Regions from separate parts of the Agromyces silvae genome, predicted to be linked through region 2. Evidence: predicted binding sites of a transcription regulator. Region 2 holds the regulator's gene; the other holds the start of a gene.
What was found. The regulator HspR, encoded in region 2, represses chaperone genes until heat shock. The targets are predictions, from matches to a motif close to AAGTTGAGTCNNNNNGACTCAACTT.
Positions count from the first base shown of each region.

Region 1: the regulator HspR is predicted to act here: its motif matches at 1,942-1,966, upstream of QU602_RS12420 (Hsp20/alpha crystallin family protein).

Region 1 is NZ_CP133018.1:2,691,302-2,695,507, forward strand. It holds gene QU602_RS12405 (YdeI/OmpD-associated family protein) at 1-207, opposite strand, end outside; partial or broken gene QU602_RS12410 (alcohol dehydrogenase catalytic domain-containing protein) at 254-637, shown strand; gene QU602_RS12415 (thioredoxin domain-containing protein) at 819-1,187, shown strand; gene QU602_RS19135 (hypothetical protein) at 1,136-1,276, shown strand; gene QU602_RS12420 (Hsp20/alpha crystallin family protein) at 1,421-1,882, opposite strand; gene QU602_RS12425 (TetR family transcriptional regulator) at 2,005-2,652, opposite strand; gene QU602_RS12430 (DHA2 family efflux MFS transporter permease subunit) at 2,762-4,206, shown strand, end outside.
Region 2 is NZ_CP133018.1:3,725,758-3,729,963, reverse strand. It holds gene QU602_RS17055 (nucleotide exchange factor GrpE) at 1-421, shown strand, start outside; gene QU602_RS17050 (DnaJ C-terminal domain-containing protein) at 501-1,496, shown strand; gene QU602_RS17045 (heat shock protein transcriptional repressor HspR) at 1,503-1,919, shown strand; gene QU602_RS17040 (hypothetical protein) at 1,936-2,688, opposite strand; gene QU602_RS17035 (methyltransferase) at 3,197-4,206, shown strand, end outside.

The DNA.
Region 1 (4,206 bases), 1.0 Mb from region 2:
GTCATCGACGCGGGCGACCTGCCCGTCGATCCAGCCGAAGCAGAGCGCCACGTCGAGCGCCTCGGCGTAGGCGATGCCCGGCGCGGACGACGTCTTCTTGCGCAGCACGAGACGCACGCCACCCTCCGGCGGGTCGTCGGCGAGGAACGTCTCCCACTCCTCGACCGTCAGGGGCCCGAGCAGCGGCTTGTCGGCGAACGAGACCATGCGTCAAGGCTAGCCCCGCCCGCCGACACCGCTCCGGGCCTCATCAGTGCGAGCCTCCGGGCCCGCTCAGCGCAACGGTCGGAACGCGGCTCGCACCTCGGACACGAACAGCTGCGGTTCCTCCCACCACCCCACCGGCACCCTCACGGGCGGCCATCACCGCGTCGGATCCGGATGCCGGCGCCGAGTCCATGACGCTCACCGAGATCGACCATCCGCACGCCGCCGAGACGATGTCATCGTCGAGGTCCACGCCGCCGGCTTCACCGCCGGCGAACTGACCTGGCCCGGCACGTGGGCCGACCGCAACGGCCACGATCGAGCGCCGAGCGTGCCCGGCCACGAGCTCGCCGGCGTCGTCGTCGAACTCGGCTACGGCACGACAGGACTCACGATCGGTCAGCGCGTGTTCGGCCTGACCGACTGGACGCGCAACGGCTCGCTCGCCGAGTACACGGCCGTCGAAGCGCGCAATCTCGCGCCATTGCCCGCACAGGTCGACTTCGTGACCGCAGCGGCCATGCCGATCTCGGGCCTCACGTCGTGGCAGAGACTGATCACCCACGGCGGGCTGCACACCGGGCAGCGCGTGCTCGTCCACGGTGCGGCCGGTGGCGTCGGTTCGATCGCCGTGCAGCTCGCACGCGAGCTCGCACGACGCCTTCTGGACCTACACCTGCGTGAACTGGTTGCGCACGCTCCCCTACCTGCGCGCGTGGCACGCGACGTACGCCGGCGCCGGGCTGTCGATCGTCGGCGTGCACACGCCCGAGTTCGGCTTCGAACGTGTGCTCGGCAACGTGACCGAGCAGACCGCGAAGCTCGGCATCGAGTACCCGGTCGCCGTCGACAGCGAGTACGCCGTCTGGCAGTCGTTCGACAATCACTTCTGGCCGGCGGTCTACCGGGCGCCGGACGCGGCACCGACGTGGCAGCCGACGGCACAGGCCTCGTCCGCGACCAGAACACGTATCAGCTGATCCGGCAGCCCGGTCCGATCGTCGACCGTCTCTTCGAGATCGAATTCCTCGATACCGGCGCCGAGGCCTACTGCGTCACGTTCGGGTGAACCATCGCAGGAGCCGAACCCGGCTGACCTCGTCGGCCGACTCGCCCCAGCCCAGGCTGGCCCAGGCCCGCCCGCGGAGGATCGGCACGACGCGACGAACGCCCCTCCCGAGGGAGGGGCGTTCGTGTCGGTGCGCAGCGACGGTCAGGCCTCGACTGACGGCTGGTCCTGCCGCTGCTCGGGCTGGACGAGCGTGCCGACCGAGTCGGCGCTCTCGACCGAGATCTTCCGTGGCTTCGCCTTCTCGCTGACCGGGATCGTGACGCTCAAGACGCCGTTGGAGTAGGTCGCGGAGATGCGGTCGGTGTCGACCCCCTGACCCAGGTTGAGCTGCCGGAGGTACGACGCCGCCTCACGCTCGCGGACGATCCACTTGACGCCCTCGCCGGCCGGCAGGCTGCGCTCGGCCCGGATCGTGAGCAGCTGACCGTCGACGTCGATATCCACCGAGCCCGGGTCGATGCCCGGCAGGTCCGCGCTCAGGACGTAGTGATCGCCGTCGCGGTACAGGTCCATCGGCATGCGTCGCGGGCCGCGGCGCGTCTCGAAGAGTGCAGACGCCATGCGGTCGAGGTCACGAAACGGGTCGTATGAGGTGGTGGCCATGAGTGCTCCCTTCATCGAAGATATTGAGTCACTTCGACTCAACTTGCTGACAGGATACCAAGTTGAGCTTCCTCGACTCAAGTCTTGCCCGTCTCGATGCTCGAGCTCCGCGGACCGCTCGTTCAGCGGAGCAGCTGAGCCGCGTACGCGGTGACCCCCCGGCGCAGCTCGAGGTAGATCTCACGGACGTCGGCCGCGACATCCGCCTCGGCGCGACGCGCCCACTCGTCGAACGCGAGCCGGAAGGTCGTGGCGACGATCGACACGAGCGCGCGCGCCGTGAGCGCGTCGCTCTCGTCGCCCGTCGCGGCGACCGCGGCGGCAGAGAGCGTGCCGACGTGCTCCTCGTCCCGCTGGAGCGCGATCGCGAGCAGCGACGGTTCGGCGGCGATCAGCCTCCTGGTGCGCAGCACCCGTTCGCGCAGGGCGTCGTCGTCGGCGAAGTCGTCGAGCAGGCGCAGCCATCCGCTCTCGAGCGCGGTACCGACCGGCGCGCCGTCGCGGATCGCGGCGAGCGTCTCGTGCATCACGAGCTCGGCCTGTTCGTCGTCGACGAAGACCGCGTGTTCCTTCGTCGCGAAGTACCTGAAGAACGTGCGCGGTGAGATACCCGCCGCATGCGCGATGTCGTCGACGGTCGTGCCGGCGACACCGCGCCGCTCGAACAGCTCGAGCGCCGCGTCGGAGATCAGGTGCAGAGTCTCCTGGCGGCGCCGTTCTCGCAGGCCGAGCGGGGCACCGGATGGGTCGTCGGGTTCGTCGTCCGCCATGGGCGAAATCCTACAGCTCGCGCCATGTTGGCACACTCTGCCATAATCGAGGACGCAGCTCGTGGGCAATGGCGCGCCCGAGACATCCGAACCCTCGAAGGACCCCCTGGTGACCACCGCCGAAGCCGCTCCCAGCGCATCCCTGCCCGCGACCGCCCCCGCGCCCCGCACCGGACCCGTGATCGCCCTGCTCGTCGCGGCCGCGTTCGTCGTCATCCTGAACGAGACGATCATGAGCGTGGCGCTGCCGCGGCTGATGGCCGACCTCGACATCACCGCCGCGACGGCGCAGTGGCTCACGACGGGCTTCATGCTGACCATGGCCGTCGTCATCCCCCTCACGGGCTGGGCGCTCGAACGCTTCAACATCCGCGCCGTGTTCTTCACCGCCATGGGTCTGTTCGCGGCCGGCACGCTGATCGCCGCGCTGGCGCCCGGCTTCGAGATCCTCCTCGCGGGCCGGATCATCCAGGCGGGAGGCACGGCGATCATGATGCCTCTCCTGTTCACGACGGTGCTGAACGTGGTGCCGCCCACGCACCGCGGCCGCATGATGGGCGTCATCTCGATCGTGATCGCGGTCGCGCCCGCGATCGGCCCGACCGTGTCCGGCGTCATCCTGTCGGCGCTCGACTGGCGCTGGATGTTCTGGATCGTGCTGCCCATCGCCGTACTGGCCATCGTGCTCGGCGCCATCTGGGTCAAGAACGTCACCGTGCCGAAGCGTGTGCGGTTCGACGTCATCTCGGTCGTCTTCTCGGCGCTCGCGTTCGGCGGGCTCATCTACGGCCTCGCCAGCATCGGCGAGGCCGCGACCGGCCACGCTCCCATCCCCGTGTGGATCCCGATCGTCGTCGGCGCCCTGGCGCTCGTGGCGTTCGTCCTCCGGCAGCTCTTCCTGCAGCGTCAGGACCGCGCCCTGCTCGACCTCCGCACCTTCACGTCGCGCTCGTTCTCACTCGCCGTCGTGCTCGTCGTCGTCGCCATGGGGGCCATGTTCGGCACGCTCGTGCTGCTGCCCATCTACCTGCAGCAGGTGCTCGGGCTCTCGACGCTCGAGACCGGGCTCATGCTGCTGCCGGGCGGCGTGCTCATGGGCGTGATCGCGCCGGTCGTCGGCTCGCTGTTCGACCGGTTCGGTCCGCGCCCCCTGGTCATCCCGGGCATGGTCGTGGCCGCGGCTGCACTGTGGGGAATGACGACCTTCGGCGTCGAGACGCCCGTCTGGTGGATCATCGCCGTGCACCTCGCGTTGAACCTCGGACTCGGCTTCGTGTTCACCCCGCTGCTCACCTCCGCGCTCGGCTCGCTCCCCCGCCCCCTGTACCCCCACGGCAGCGCGATCGTCGGCACGGTGCAGCAGCTCGCCGGGGCGGCCGGCACCGCGCTCTTCGTGACCATGATGTCCCTCGGGCTCGCGTCGGGTCTCGAGGGCGGTGTCGACGCGGTCGAGGCGACCGCGAGCGGCATCCACTCGGCATTCCTCACGGGTGCGATCATCGCGCTCGGCGCGGTCGTGCTGGCCTGCTTCGTGCGGCGGCCCGCGGCGGATGC
Region 2 (4,206 bases):
GCAGGAGCCGTCGGCCGAGCACCTCGCCGACCTCAAGCGGGTCACCGCGGAGTACGCGAACTACCGCAAGCGCACCGAGGCGAACCGCGAGCTCGAGCGCGAGCGCGCGGTCGGTGCCGCTGTGGCCGTGCTGCTTCCGGTGCTCGACGACCTCGACCGGGCCGAGAAGCACGGCGACCTCGAGGGCGACGCGCCCTTCGCGACGATCGCGGCGAAGCTGCGCGGCGCCGTCGAGAAGCTCGGGCTGAAGCCGTTCGGCACGCCGGGTGAGCCGTTCGACCCGACGCAGCACGAGGCGATCTTCCAGCAGCCGTCACCCGACGTCGAGGTCGACACCGTCGCCGACGTCGTGGAGACGGGGTACCTGCTCGGCTCGACGCTGCTGCGCCCCGCCAAGGTCGTCGTCAAGACGCCCGCGTAACGCCAGTCACCCTTCGGTGGTCGGGGAGCGGTTCGCGCTTCCCGACCACCCGGACGTTTCATCAGAGAGGAGGTGCCGAATGGCCAGTCAGGACTGGTTCGACAAAGACTTCTACGCGACCCTCGGGGTCGGCAAAGACGCCAGCGAGGCGGAGATCAAGAAGACGTACCGCAAGCTCGCCCGGCAACATCACCCCGACTCCAACCCGGGTGACGCCGCATCCGAGGCGAAGTTCAAAGAGATCAGCGAGGCCTACTCGGTGCTCTCCGACACCGAGCAGCGCAAAGAGTACGACGCCGTGCGGGCGATGGGGTCCGGCGCGCGATTCACGGCGCCCGGCGGCCCGGGGGCCGGCGGCTTCGACGACGTGTTCGGTGGCATGTTCGGCGGCGGTCAGCCCGGCGGCGGCCGCGGGTACACGTTCCAACAGGGCGGCGGCGAGTACGACGACCTGCTCGGCAACCTGTTCGGCGGCGGCCGGTTCGGGCAGACGAGCGGGGGCTACCGGGGATTCGGCGGCCCGACCAAGGGCCGCGACTTCACCGCGAGCACCACGCTCGACTTCATCACCGCCACCAAGGGCGAGCAGATCACCCTGCAGGCCTCAGACGGCAAGCCGATCACGGTGCGCATTCCCGCGGGCGTGGCCGACGGTCAGAAGATCAGGCTCCGGGGCAAGGGCCAGCCGTCGCCCGACGGCGGCGAGGCCGGCGACCTCATCCTCACCGTCAACGTGCGAAAGCACCCCGTCTTCGAGCGCGACGGCCTGAACCTGCGGGTGAAGGTGCCGATCACGTTCGGCGAGGCCACCCTCGGCGCCACGATCGAGGTGCCGACGCTCGGCGGCGACCCCGTGAAGCTCAAGGTCGCTCCCGGCACCCCCAGCGGGCGTGTGCTGCGGGTGAAGGGTCGCGGCGTCGAGACGAAGAAGGGCACGGGCGACCTGCTCGCCGAGGTCCAGGTCGCGGTGCCGTCGCATCTCGGCAAGGAGGCGAGCGAGAAGCTCGAGGCGTTCCTCGCCGAGCTGCCCCGTGAGAACCCGCGCGACGATCTCATCGCGCGCGCGAAGGCCTAGCGCAGCATGAACGAGACCAGTCCGCTCTTCGTGATCTCGGTCGCGGCCGAGCTCGCCGGGATGCATCCGCAGACGCTGCGGCAGTACGACCGTCTCGGACTCGTCTCGCCCACCCGCACCGCCGGCAAGTCGCGTCGCTATTCGATGCGCGACGTCACCCAGTTGCGCGAGATCGCGCAGCTCTCGGCCGAGGGCGTGAGCCTCGAGGGCATCCGGAGGGTGCTCGAGCTGGAGGACGAGGTGATCGGGCTGCGCCGCCGCGTCGGCGAGCTCGAGGCCGCGCTCGCCGACGAGATGCTGAACCGGCCCGGCCGTCGGGTGTTCGCCGCTGGCAGCGCGGGCGAGATCATCACGATCAAGGGCGGCACGCGCGTGCGGCGCGAGACCGCGGTCGTCGTCTGGCGTCCGCTCGAGCGCGAATAAGGGGGCGTCCGGTCGTTCAGCGACCCCAGGCCGCGGCCGGGGCCTCGACGACCGGCACGGGCGACGTCGTCCAGTGTGCGCCGTTGCCGTAGTGGCTGGTCGCCCAGGGCGAGGCCCAGATCGCGGCGGCCGTGGCGCCGGCGTCGGTTCCGGCGTCCAGTCCGGCCTCGATCGCGTCGTAGAACGAGAGCCGGCGCAGGCTGTCGGCGGCGTAGACGGCGCCGACCTGCAGCGTCTCGTAGCTGCCGAGCCCCGAGCCGCCGCCCGATCCGTTGCCGTTGTTGAGCGGGTTGTTCCGGTTCCACCAGTTGTCGGGGCCGTTCTCCTCGCGCATCCACTCCGTGATGACCGCGACGTTCGCGTCAGTGATGGGGAACCCGCCCTCCACGAGCACGAGCTTGGCCCAGTCGTGGTTGGTGCCGCCGAGCACGAGCGTCTCGGGCCCGGTGGACGCGGTGTACGACTCGCGCGAGACGGCCTGCTGCTTCGCGGCGCCCGCGATCGTCACGCGCTGCACGGCGTCGCGGTTCGCCTCGGCGGCGGATGCCTCGGCGAACGCCGGGCCGCTGGGCGCCGTCGTGTGCAACGGCGCCAGAGCGACCGTGCCGACGAGCGCGAAGATCGCGGATGCCGCGAGCACTCCGCCGGCCCGACGGAGCCGTCGGCGGGGGCTGATTCCGGCCCGCTTTGCGGGTACACCGAACGTCGCCGCCTCGCGGGTGCGTGCGGCGCGTCGTTCCCCGGTGTTCGTCCTTCTGTGCTGACGCATGCGGTGCCGAGGCTAGCAAACGCGGCTTGAGGTCTCCATCGCCGGTTGCGGGCGTCGAACGGTCGCAGATGGCGAGTGCTCGGCGGACACACCCGCCATCTGCGACCGTTCGATGAGCAATTGCGGGGTGCATGACGCGCGGGGCGGTGTTGGCAGCGCTCGGACGCCAGGCCGGTATTGGGTTGCCTGGCGCCCGATGCGCTGCCGCCGGCGGGATCGCCCGGCGGGGGTGTTGGGCTGGCGCGTGCGGGGAACACCTTCCAGCCCAGGTCCGTGTGTGGTCCCCGGGTACCGCTCTGGTGAGCGGTGTTGGGCTGGCGCGTGCGGGGAACACCTTCCAGCCCGGTTCGTGCTTTCCCCGGTGAATCGAGTATGGCATATCGATATATCACAACGCAAGTCCATGGCGGAACTTTTTCAGAAGGAGCCATCCCGCGAGACCGCACGCGGAGATCGCCGGTGAGCTGCCCGGAACCGGCGCACTCGACGGAGTCGGTAGTCTGCCGAGATGGATCTCACGCTCCTGCGCCGGGCGCCTGACGTCGAAGGGCCGGGGCTCGAGGCGTCGGATGCCGCCGACCGGCTGATCCTCGACGAGGCGCAGCCGATCCTCGCGCATTCCCCCGGCGGTGCGTCCGGCGTCGTGGTGATCGGCGATACGCATGGCGCGCTCGCGCTGAGCGTCGCGGCCGACCTCGGCGTCACCGGGGTGCGCGTGCATCAGGATGCGGTGCTCGGCGAGCGGGCGATCCTTGCCAACGCACGGCGGTTGGGCCTCGCAGGCGCCATCAGCGTGCAGCCCGCGACTCCCGAGCTCGTTCGAGACGCGCGGGTCGTGCTGCTCAGGCTCCCGCGATCGCTCGACGCGCTCGACGAGCTCACCGCGCTGATCGCAGATCACGCGGCGCCCGACGTCGTCGTGGTCGCGGGCGGCCGGCTCAAGCACATGTCCACCGCGATGAACGACGTGTTGCGCCGGCGCTTCGCGCGGCTCGACGTCACCCATGCGCGGCAGAAGTCGCGCGTGCTGATCGCGCGCGAGCTGATGGCCGCGCCCGCGCCCGCGCCGGGTGCGCCCGCCACGGCAGGCGAGCAGGTCGGGGCGAGGGTGCGGGGCTGGCCGCGCCGAGCCCGTGACGCCGCGCTCGATCTCGAGGTCGTCGCTCACGGCGGCGTGTTCGCGGGCGCGACGGTCGACATCGGCACACGCTTCCTCCTGGACCAGCTCGACCCGGCGCTCGCCGCCGGCCCCGCCGCGCCCGGCCCCGCCGCGTCTGGCCTCGCCGCGTCTGGCCTCGCCGCGTCTGGCCTCGCCGCGCCTGGCCTCGCCGCGCCTGGCCTCGTCGAGCCTGGCCTCGCCGAGTCTGGCCCTACCGCGCCTGGCCTCGCCGCGCCCGATCCCGCCGCGCCCGTGAGCCGTACCGTCGTCGACCTCGCCTGCGGCACGGGCATCGTCGCGGTCGCGCTCGCACGACGCTTCCCCGACGCCCGGGTCGTCGCCGCCGACCAGTCCGCCGC